DNA from 2 places in the Pseudoalteromonas sp. AWH4_217 genome. Region 2 is predicted to be linked to the other one. Evidence: riboswitches for the same ligand, from Rfam matches in the RefSeq annotation. Region 2 holds a riboswitch; the other holds the start of a gene.
The links. Region 2 has a riboswitch for lysine ahead of dapA (4-hydroxy-tetrahydrodipicolinate synthase). Riboswitches for the same ligand answer to the same signal wherever they lie in the genome.
Positions count from the first base shown of each region.

Region 1: another riboswitch for lysine. It lies ahead of lysC (lysine-sensitive aspartokinase 3); the one in region 2 lies ahead of dapA (4-hydroxy-tetrahydrodipicolinate synthase).

Region 1 covers NZ_JBSWYM010000010.1:167,942-173,742, forward strand. Annotated here, with positions in the region: gene nhaD (sodium:proton antiporter NhaD) at 1-952, shown strand, start outside; lysine riboswitch at 1,070-1,243, shown strand; gene lysC (lysine-sensitive aspartokinase 3) at 1,328-2,674, shown strand; gene ACXAH1_RS14280 (DUF924 family protein) at 2,765-3,295, shown strand; gene ACXAH1_RS14285 (sodium-dependent transporter) at 3,481-4,806, shown strand; gene ACXAH1_RS14290 (2-hydroxyacid dehydrogenase) at 4,863-5,801, opposite strand, start outside.
Region 2 covers NZ_JBSWYM010000001.1:337,921-343,721, reverse strand. Annotated here, with positions in the region: gene ACXAH1_RS01495 (PLP-dependent decarboxylase) at 1-398, opposite strand, end outside; gene ACXAH1_RS01490 (2,3,4,5-tetrahydropyridine-2,6-dicarboxylate N-succinyltransferase) at 398-1,138, opposite strand; gene dapA (4-hydroxy-tetrahydrodipicolinate synthase) at 1,149-2,045, opposite strand; lysine riboswitch at 2,159-2,335, opposite strand; gene ACXAH1_RS01480 (response regulator) at 2,509-4,263, shown strand; gene ACXAH1_RS01475 (hypothetical protein) at 4,247-4,861, opposite strand; gene ACXAH1_RS01470 (TraB/GumN family protein) at 4,958-5,801, opposite strand, start outside.

The sequences.
Region 1 (5,801 bases), on a different contig from region 2:
CCAGATCAGTGAACGCAAAATGATGTTCCTGGTGGGTGGATTTGCTTTCTTGTTTTCTTCGATTTCAGACAATATTACCGCAACGCTTATCTCGCTGGCCGTAGTGATGTCGCTGAAACTCGATCCGAAGAAACTTATCAAGTATGCCACATTGATCATCTTTAGTGTTAACTCGGGCGGTGTGTCTTTGATCACCGGTGATGTGACCACACTGATGATTTTTCTGGCTGGTAAGGTGACCATTCCGGACTTACTATTGCTGGTAGTCCCTTCCATTGTCAGCGTACTCTTGCTGGCGACGCTGTTGTCCATGGGCATGAAAGACCAGCTGGTATTTGAAAAGCAAGCGCTACGCAGAATAGAGAAAACGGACATCACGATTGCGGTGATCTTTATGACGACCGTACTCACCACGCTGTTTCTGAGCGTGCAATATCAGGTTCCTCCTATGCTGACTTTCCTGTGTGGCCTGTCGGTGATGTTTTTGATGGCCCAGTTTTTGATGCGCAAGAAAGACGTTAATAAAAAGATCATCGATTATATTCGTGAAATTGAGTACGACACCTTGCTGTTTTTTGTGGGTGTACTTCTGCTGGTTGGGGCGCTAAAAGAGGTGGGTGTCCTGAATATGTTTACTCAATTATATGAATTCATCGACCCTCAGTACGCCAGCTATCTGGTCGGCCTGATGAGTGCCGCGGTTGATAACGTACCACTGACGGCCGCTTTGCTCAAAGCAGACATCGTTATGAGCCCGCAGCAATGGCTGACCTTTACCTATGCGACGGGTGTAGGCGGCTCTATGCTGATCATCGGCTCGGCGGCAGGGATCATAGCAATGAGTAAAGTAAAGGCTCTAACATTTACGAGTTACTTAAGAATGAGCCTGTATTTGTTAATTGCCTACACGGCAGGTTATGCCGGTGCTTTCTTTATGGGGCAATTTATTTAATCTTTGATGACAGGGTCAATTTTATACTTGACACCTAGACGTCTAAAAGATACCTTTTTCAAGCCCGCTCAAAATGCGGGCTTTTATTTTGCCGGGATTCAGTTAAATTCCGGCAAAATAAGCAGAAGAGGCGCGATGCTTAGGTAGCTGATGTGAGGTGACGATAACCCGTGACCATCAGTGAGGGAGGTACTCGCCGAGGAAAACCATGCTACGTCGGCATGATTTTTCGGTCCTGGAGGTTGAATCCTCGGGACTGTCACCGTTTTCAGGTGGAGAGCTTCTGGCAGAGGTCATTTCTTTATGGTTAGTCCATCCTATTGCCAAGTTCTCCTTATTGATGTTGATCGCCGTGTGTGATCCCAAGGAGATAAAATGAATTCCCAGTATGTCGTTGCTAAATTTGGCGGCACCAGTGTTGCAAACTTCGAAGCCATGCAGCGATGCGCCGCAATTATCCATGACAACCCCGATGTTCGTGTGGTCGTCGTCAGTGCCAGCGCTGGTGTGACGAATCACCTGGTGACTCTGACGCAACAAAAAGTCGATGCGGCTGAGCGCGAGGCGCTGTTTCAGTCTGTGATGGAGATCCAGCAGGACATTCTGGCATGTCTGACACTCGATGCAGATCTGGAAGTGGGTTTTAACGAAACAAAGGACGCTTTTTACGCGCTGGCTCAATTACCCGCACTGGACGCACAACAATGTGACGAGATGCTGAGCTTCGGAGAGCGATTTTCTTCTTACCTATTCACTCAGGTACTCAGAAATTTAGGCGTTGCCAGTAGCCGTTTTGATGTACGTCAGGTGCTGAAAACTGACCGCCAGTTTGGTAAAGCCGTACCAGATGTGGCTGCAACGCGTGACGCAGCCTCGGCCCATCTGACGCCGCTACTGGCAGAGCAGGTGGTGGTGACTCAGGGCTTTATTGGTAGTGACAATCAGGGCCAAACCACCACATTAGGGCGGGGCGGCTCGGATTATAGTGCGGCACTACTTGCCGAGGCAATTGAGGCGCAAAGCGTACACATCTGGACTGATGTTGTGGGTATCTTCAGCACCGATCCACGTCTATGTCACAAAGCGCGGCCGATTGCCCGGCTAAGCTTCGATGAAGCCGCTGAAATGGCCACTTTTGGGGCTAAAGTATTGCACCCGGCTACTATCTTGCCGGCCAGTCGCAGTGGCATTTCGGTGTTTGTTGGCTCGAGCAGAGATCCCCATGCCGGTGGCACCTGGATTGAAAAGAATAACCGTTCTGAGCCGGGTATTCGCGCGGTCACACAGCGCAAGAACCAAATCTTGCTGACCCTGAAAAGCCCCGAAATGCTGTTAGCCAGTGGTTTTCTGGCACGCATCTTCACTATTTTAAGTGCACACAATATCTCGGTTGACCTGGTTACTACCTCGGAGATCAGCGTTGCCTTGACGCTCGACAATGCTCCTAACGCCACGCGCCCGGAGCTGGCGCAGGCTTGTCTGGATGAGCTGGGTGAGTTTTGTCAGGTCAGTGTTGAGAACAATCTCACCCTGGTGGCCATGATTGGCTCTGAAATTCAGTTGCGCCATGGCGAAGCAAGCCTGATGCAGGTACTGGCAGATTTTAATATTCGCTTGATCTGCCACGGGGCGAGTCGTCATAACCTGTGCTTCCTGGTTGAACAAACCGAATCGGACGCTGTGGTTCAGGCTATTCACAGCCGTTTACTTGAAGCCGCATAAACCTGGCGTATGCCAAGTCTGACTGGACACATTATCAGGAGCGGGTAATACTCGCTCTGAGACCAAATTTACTTACTCACAGGTGTGTCCATGGAATATCAGGAAATTTATCAGTTCTGGTTTGTTGAATGTCAGGAGCAGGACTGGTGGCAAAAATCGACCCAGTTTGATAACCAAATTACAGCCAGATTTGCACAGTTACACCAGCAGGCCACGGCTGGGGAGCTAGCCGAGTGGCGCAAAACTGCGGTCGGGGCGCTGTGTGAGATCATTGTACTGGATCAGTTTTCCCGCAATATGTTCCGTGATACACCCGCTGCCTTTGCCAGCGACCCATTGGCATTGTGCCTGGCACAACATGCCATTGAAAAGGGCTTTGATCAACAGCTGGAGAAAACCCAGCGTACTTTTATGTATTTGCCTTATATGCACAGCGAAAGCCTTAAAGTACATCAGCAGGCGGATGCTTTGTTTAAACCGCTACCAAATTATGAGTTTGAATTGGCGCACAAAAAGATCATTGAGCAGTTTGGCCGCTACCCCCATCGCAACGCTATTTTAGGGCGGGCATCGAGTGATGAGGAGCTGGCTTTTTTAAAGACGCCCGGCTCGAGCTTTTGAGTATAGTTTGGCAGCCTGTCAAAGCAGTCCATCATGCAGATTTTTGGGTGTGGCACTGCGTCGATTTGCAAGGGTAAGCACCTGACGTTTCAGGTTGTTCCGATTTGCTCTCACTGACACTCGCATTTTGTTTACAAGTGCGTATAATCGCCATTCTACAACAATAATTAACTTGGCATTCGATTATGGCTCAAGTGCGTGAAGGTTTTCAAAGCCGTCTGGGCTTTGTGTTAGCGGCAGCCGGTGCGGCAGTCGGACTTGGTAATATTTGGGGGTTTCCCACTCAGGCAGCGAACCACGGTGGTGGGGCGTTTCTGCTGGTCTATTTTATCGTTATTTTCTTACTGGCATTACCGGCTTTGTACACCGAGTTGTATTTGGGCCATCAGGCACAGGCCAACCCGGTTAAAGCATTGAAACAAGCCTGGCAGGAAAAGCAGCCTAAAATTGGTGCATCTGCGGGTTACATCGGCCTTGCCGGTGCCATTGTGATGCTCAGTTTCTATTCTATTGTAGCCGGCTGGATGTTGGCACATTCGCTCGAGCCGCTTGCACGTTTAGTTGGCTGGAATGAAGCCAGCGCTTTTCTGTCCGGTGATTCGACCTTACGGAATTTTATCTTTACCCCACTGATGCTGTTGCTGACGGCCGGCATTATTTTACAAGGGGTGAAGTCGGGAATTGAAACCTGGTCACGTCGACTTATGCCAGTGCTACTTATGCTGTTGGTGGCGCTGATTGCGTATATGGGGACGTTAGAAGGTGCTGCTGCCGGGTTTAAAGCGTACCTTGTGCCTGATTTTAGCAAAATTGGCGATCCTGAATTGATCATTGCTGCCATGGGTCAGGCGTTTTTCTCATTGTCTCTGGGGGTTGGCTGTATGATGATTTATGGCTCTTACCTGAGACCAAATGAGAACCTACCAAAACTGACCTTTAGCGTTGCGATGTTGGATACCGGTGTGGCGTTTCTGGCAGGGCTTTTGATCATTCCGGCTTTGTTTATTGCCCAGAATAATGGTGTGGAAGTTTTCCAAAATGGCAAACTGGTTGGTGAGGGCAGGCTTATCTTTGCCATTCTGCCTGAGTTGTTTGAAACCATGGGCGAGATAGGTTTGTTCGTCGGACTGACGTTCTTTGTGCTGATGTCGATAGCCTCACTGACATCCACGATTTCATCAACCGAAATCCCGGTGTCGTTCCTGGTTGAAAATCATGGCTTTAAGCGTGGTCAGGCAACCTGGCTGGTGACCTTTGTGCTGTTGATAAGCTCAGGCGCTATTATCCTCAATTTCGACTGGCTGTTTGGCTTGGTGATCCAGATTCTAACTCATTACCAGTTACCACTGATGGGCTTGTTCTATTTTATCACGGTAGGCTGGGTATGGCGTCGTGGTAACCAGCTGGCACTGGAATGCAGTGGCAAGATGTACTGGTTTGCCCAGTATGTACGCTTTGTCTGCCCGGTGTTGATGACAGCCGTTTTTGCTAATGTGGCTTTCTTTAAGTAACAGCAGTAGCCTGAATGCAGAAAGCCTGGCGATGCCAGGCTTTTTGTTGATGTAAATCAAACCTGGTTTTCCAGCGCTTGTCCCGTGCGAATGGCGTTGAGGTTAGTCACTGTGGTATGGGCGATTTCGCTTAAGGCTTCCTTGGTGAAAAAGCCCTGATGACCGGTGATAAGTACGTTCTGGAAGCTTGCCAGTCGCATAAAGACATCGTCCTGTATGACTTCATCGCTGCGGTTTTTAAAGAACAGCTCTGACTCCTGTTCATATACGTCCAGGCCAAGATAGCCGAGCTTTCTGGATTTTAGCGCGCGGATACAGGCTTTGCTATCTACCAGCGCACCGCGGCTGGTGTTGATCAGCATCACGCCTTGCTTCATTTTGTCAAAAGCCGCGTCGTCGATCAGATGGTGGGTGGCTTCGGTCAGTGGGCAGTGCAGGGTGATAATGTCGCTTTGCTCAAGCAGCATATCCAGAGAAACCTGAGTATAAGAGCCTTCTCCAATGTTCGGGTCGTACACCAGCACGTGGGCGCCGAAGCCATTGAGAATAGCAACCAGTGCCTGGCCTATTTTACCACAGCCAATGATACCGACGGTTTTGTTGTGCAGGTTAAAGCCCAGTAAACCGTTGAGATCAAAATTATCTTCTCGTACCCGGTTGTAGGCTTTATGAGTTTTACGGCTCAGTGTCAGCATCAGGGCAATACAATGCTCGGCCACGGCTTCAGGGCTGTAGGCTGGCACACGTACGACTTTAATGCCCAAGGCGTGGGCCGCTTCGATATCGACATTGTTAAAGCCTGCACAACGCAGTGCGACACTCTGAACGCCCAGCTCAGCGAGTTCGGCCAGCACGTTGGCATCAACCTGATCGTTCACAAACACACAAATGGCATCAAACCCTTGCGCCAGTGCAACGGTTTTATCGTTCAGTGCTTGCTCAAAAAACTCAAACTCAATATCAGGAAACTGGGTAAGTGCATGCTCAAAAAATGG
Region 2 (5,801 bases):
GCCGCATCGTTTAACCAGCGCACCTGGTTTAGGCTTTCAGCCACAAAGGTGGTGACGCCAGCATCGAGGAAATGTTGGATCTGGGCTGGCGACTTGGCCGGCCCGGTGTTGAGTACGCGCTCAGCTGCGATGTCCTGTGACAGCACTTGTGTAAGCTCGCCACGGCTGGCAACGTCAAAGTTGAACCCTGCTTTGTCTAGCGTGTTAAGCACACTGGAGAGAGGGTTGGCTTTGACCGCGTACCAGAGTTTCACCACATCTTGGGTGGTAAGGCGGCTTACATGGGCGTGCAGCGCATCGAGATCATAGACAAAAAAGGGCGTTGCCAGGTCACAGTTGTCCTGCTCTGTGCACAGCGCATTAAGTTGCTCGCGCAAAGGCGTACTCAAGGCCAACATTAGCGAAGCACCTCTTCGAGTTCTAATGATGCATCACTTTGTTCGTCACGATATTTCACTATCAAGGCGCAGGACATGCTCAGCCCCTGGGCTTTGGCCCAGTCACTGGAAGCCGGGCGTGAGCCTGGGATCACAATGGCAAACGGAGGAATGGCTTCGCCTTTGTCCAGCGTACGCTCATTAACACAGTCGTACACCGGAATGCTGGCAGACAAGCGAACACCAGGTGCCAACACAGCGCCTTGTTTCACGACTACGCCCTCAACCAGTACGCATCCCGCGCCAATGAAGGCATCGTCTTCGACAACAACCGGGCTGGCACCGACTGGCTCTAATACTCCACCGATCTGTACGGCGGCGCTGAGGTGAACGTTCTTTCCTATTTGAGCACAGGAGCCAACCAATGCATGACTGTCGACCATAGTGCCACTGTCTATATAGGCACCGATATTGACATAAGCGGGTGGCATAATAATGGTGCCGGGTGCGACATAAGCACCGCGGCGTACGCTACTGCCTCCGGGGACCATACGTACCGCATCACCGGCTGAGAAACCACGCGGTGCCAGGTTGTCTTTGTCTACAAAGCCACCTGGATACTCGGTGTTCTGACCCGCACGAAATGCCGCCAGGATACCTTCTTTTACTTCGACGTTAGCATGCCAGTTGCCTTGTTCGTCTTGGGTTGCCGCACGTTGTGAGCCATTTTCTAAATTATCTAAAAGTGTTGACCAGGTCATAGGGATTCTCTTAATTCCAGGATAAAATCTGTTCGTTGGCGGCGCTCAGAGCCGCATTATTGGTTAGTTCCAGATGCGTCAGTGGCGGCCTGAGGTGAGGCGTGGCCAAATTACCTTGCAGATGCATGAGCGTTTTAACCGGGATGGGGTTTGCAACGGTAAACAGACTGCTAATGGCGTCGGCCCAGATGGTAAACAGGTTAGGGCTGGTGCCACTGAGTGTGCGGCGCACAAACTCTGCGGTTTGAGAAGGCCAGGCGTTGGCTGCCACAGAAACCAAACCGGCGGCACCGGCCTGGGCAAAGTAGGGAAGCAAAGCATCGTCACCGCTGTAAATTGCCAGTTTTGGCAGCGCACGGCGGAAGGATTCAAACGTGGCAATGTCACCGCTGGCTTCTTTGAGTGCCCACAAATTGTCATGATGTGCCAGATTAGTCAGCACTTCAGGGGCAATGGCAACGGCACTGCGACCAGGAACGTTGTATAACATACATGGCAGTGAAGTGGCGCACAGTAGCGCATCGAACCACTGAGTCTGGCCAACTACGCCGGGCTTGGCATAGAGTGGGGAGCCCAGTAGCAGGGCATCAATGTTTTGTGTATTGCAAAACTCAACCCACTCTAGCTGGGCTGACAGGTTGATGCCGCCAACTGCAACCATAATGGGTACTTGTGGCTCCAACGCACAAACAAACTCAACGATTTTTCGTTGTTCAGCAAGGGTCAGGGCTAATCCCTCACCGGTGCTTCCCAACAGCAAGATGCCATTGTTTGCTTCGACTTGCTGCGCAACGAGTTGCTCTAAGCTGTGGTAATCGACCTGATCGTACGCATCAAAAGGCGTAACTAAAGCCGTCCATAACGGGTAGTCAGATAACTGTTCAGGTTGCAAAGTGTGTGATTTCATCTCTACCGAACTTCTTGCTGGTCCGGTAGTCAGGGAAGTGTCCCGCTCCGAACCGTTTAAAATTCGAAGAGCAATGGACTTAAAAAGAATAGGCCGCTGGCCATATTGTTTCTAAGACCAGAAGCTCTCCACCAAATGTGTTGGTGACAGTCGCTGGGATTCAGCCCAGTCGCCCGAAGCACAGTGTAAGCAAAACACAATACTTCTCGGCGTTAATTCCCCTCTTTGAGTTTCTCGGGAGTTTGCTCTCCTCCACTCAAATACCTGAATAACGCACCTCTTCCAGCCCTAAGACACCCATACATCTTGTATGTATGGCCGTCTGGATAAAATAGGGTACGGGCGCATTGAAACATTTTGGCCGTCTGGGTGTCAAGTCGCCGTCGGCAAAAGTTTGAAATTTAATCTAAACTGGGAATGAGTCAGGAGTCTGGACGAATCGACTGGCAAGTGGAGGGATGATTTGAACAATCTGGTTACACGCTATCGCCTGAAATACCTGGTGGCGCTGGTTATTATGTTGCTGTTACTGACCATGACAACCGGCCTGACCCTGTATTTACTGGACCAGCAAAAGCAGGCTGCCAGGGTGATCAATGTTGCTGGTATGCAGCGCATGCTATCGCAAAAAGCGGCGTTGCATTTGGAATATGTGATCATTATGCGTGAGCGCAATGTTGCTGCTGACCTTCAGGCTTTGAGCAACGCGTTGCAGCTGCTACAAAGTAACCACGACTTTTTGACTATGCGTGATGGCGAGGATTTTGTGCATCTGAACGCCGAACTGTCTGCCTGGTATTTTGAGCAGCCTGGGGATTTGAACACCCAGTTAAATCAGTATTTATCTTTGCTTTCAAGCACCGCTGAGCAACCTAGCCCGGACCAGATCCAGGAGATCCATACCCGCTCTCAGTTGCTGCTGCAAGATTTAGATCATGCTGTGTTGTTGTTCGAACAATCAGCCAACCAGAAGATCGAGAAACTGAGAAATCTGCAATTACTGATGTGGTTGGTGGGGCTGACGTTGCTTATTGCTGAGATCAAGTGGATCTTTTTTCCAATGGAGCGCAGTATTGCCAGCGCAATCGAGCGCTTACAGCAAACGCGTCTGAAAGCAGAACATGCCAACCAAAGCCGGGCTATGTTCCTGGCCCGCGCCAGCCATGAATTACGCACGCCTTTGCAGGCGGTACTGGGATATTTACACTTATATCAGGAGTCTCAGCGTGAAGGGTATCTGGCGCAGGCCAATAAGGCGGCACAGCAATTGAAAGCCCTGATCGCCTCTGTGGAAGATTACAATCGATTGTCTGACGAACAGCAACCTGAACTCAATTTTCATCCGGCGCGCTTAACTGATACGCTGGGGCAATCCATCGCCACTTATCGTCTACTGGCAAAAGAAAAAGGATTGGATTTTAGCTATCACGTGAGCAGTCACGCCGAGAAAATTTTTGAATGTGATCACGAACGTTTGAGCTGGGTTATAGGCCAGTTGCTTGACAACGCGGTAAAATTTACCGACCAGGGCATAGTGAGTTTGACGGCGTGGGTTGAGCCGGTTAATTGTGAAGAGGACGAGTTAAATTGGCGCTTTTATTGTGAAGTAGAAGACAGCGGGCCTGGCTTTAATATGGCGCGTGTGAATGCGCCTCCCTCAGAAAATAACTCAGACAGACACCACTTCCAGGGTTTACAACTGGGTCTGGCACGCTGCAATTTACTATTGGCAATTATGTCTGGTGAGTTAACGTTTGTTGCCCGTCAGCCTCATGGCACCAAAGCGTCATTGAGTGTACCCCTGAAGCGCCTCCCTGAGCCAGAGCAGGTGCACGGTATTACCCGCTGCAAAGTCTTACTGGTTGAGGATAATCTGCTGAATGCCAAAATCATCGAAAAAATGCTTGAGAGTCTGGAGTTAACCAGTATCCATGCCAGCCACGGTGGACAAGCAATTGAGGTACTGGCTCATCAGTCTTTCGATGTCATTCTGATGGATCTGAATATGCCGATCATGGATGGGTTTAAAGCAATAAAAGAAATTCGTCAGACGCTGGCACTGTCGACTCCTATTCTGGTGCTGACGGCCAATACCTCTGAGCAGGCAATTAAATCGGCCATGCAGCTGGGCGCGACCGATTATTTGTTTAAGCCAGTGGAGCAGGATGCCCTGGAGCGGGCTCTGATTAAAATCTTGTCTGCTAACGGCGCAAAGTGATGTTGCCAACACCGACTTCAACATCAATGCTGTGCTCGCCTTTACCGCGATAACGCAGCGTTTCACCTACCATGTTGCGCTCGGTATCAACCTCTCCTGGCATGTCAGATAAGCGCGTTTTCCCTACGCCGGCATCGAAGCGTACCCGACGAAAATCGCCAGCCGCAGTCTCAATATTGACATTGCCAACGCCAATTTCAACATCTGCGTCATTGCGCAAACCGAGGAGTTTGACGTTACCTACGTCAATCTCGATATCCAGCTCCATTGAGTCTGGGACTTTAACTATCCAGCTTTGTTTTACATACTTATTATTGATGCTCAGGTTCAGGTCATCCCCCTCGCGGCGGCTGTCTAACTGTACGTCAGCCAATGCGTCTGGCAACCAGTCTATATCGTGTTCGGCGGGCTCCAGTTCAATGGTTACATCGATCGTTTTACCTGAATGACTCATCGTTTTCAGCTTGCCTATCGGAAACTGAATTTCCAGCTCTGAGCTGTCAGCTATGTCGAAGGAATGGGTTAACGTGCGTGTTTCATTAGCCTGAGTTGTTGCGCTCAGTATCAGTAGTGCGGCAGTGATCAGATTGCTTCTCATCCTGTTGTCCTTTGTTGGTGTCGTATTGATATCTGTGTGACGCACACGAAAGCCCAAAGGTTTAAAAGCGACTCAAAAAAGTCGCTTTTCAGATGGTTAATAGATGCGTTGCACCTTGAAACCTTGGTTTTGGAATTGACTGATCAAGCCATGTTCCTGGGGCAAGTGTAGTGCACCGACAGCAATAAAGTGGGCGTTGTTGACGAGCTTGGGTGTGAGCGTTTGCACCCAGGCATTGTTACGCTGAATAAGCATGACTTGCTCTGCCTGTTGGCCGTACTGAGTGTCATCAAAGCTCATATCATAAAACTCATTAAGCTGTTGATAATCGCCTTTTTTCCATGCCGTGAGCATCTTGGTGAAGTAGTGGTCAAAGTCTTTAACCTGCTTGAGTGTGTCGACTATCATGGCGTCACTTTGCGTGCTTAGCGCAGTGAATATGGTGAGCTGTTGCTCAAGACTTTCCAACTCCATGATTGGCTTGTTGAGCTGAGTTGCATACTCTATGACTTGCCCGTCAATGCCAAATTCTTCACCGAAGCCTGCTTTGGTGTACTCCAGTTGTAAAATAGTGAGCATCACAAACCAGGGTTGATAATGATTGAACAGCTCTATCTTGATGTCACGTGCTGATAAATACTGCTCAACTTGTTTGTAGGTTTCGGGTGTCAAATTGGTTCTTAGTGTCTGCCCTTGTTCAAGCAGCATGAATGGCAAAGTTCTGCGCTGTAGCTGTGCTGCGGTGATGGCTTTGGTGTTTAGCTCGACCACCACAGTTTGGCTGTTGGCTATGGCTATTTTGAGGCGTTTATCTAACCCCTCCATAGACGCGTCACCAACATGAACGGTACCAAATAAATAAGAGGTAACGCCGTTTTTTTCCACACTCCACAGAGCTGGTTTTGCTGTGACAGGGTGACTGAGTAGTGAGACAACGAGC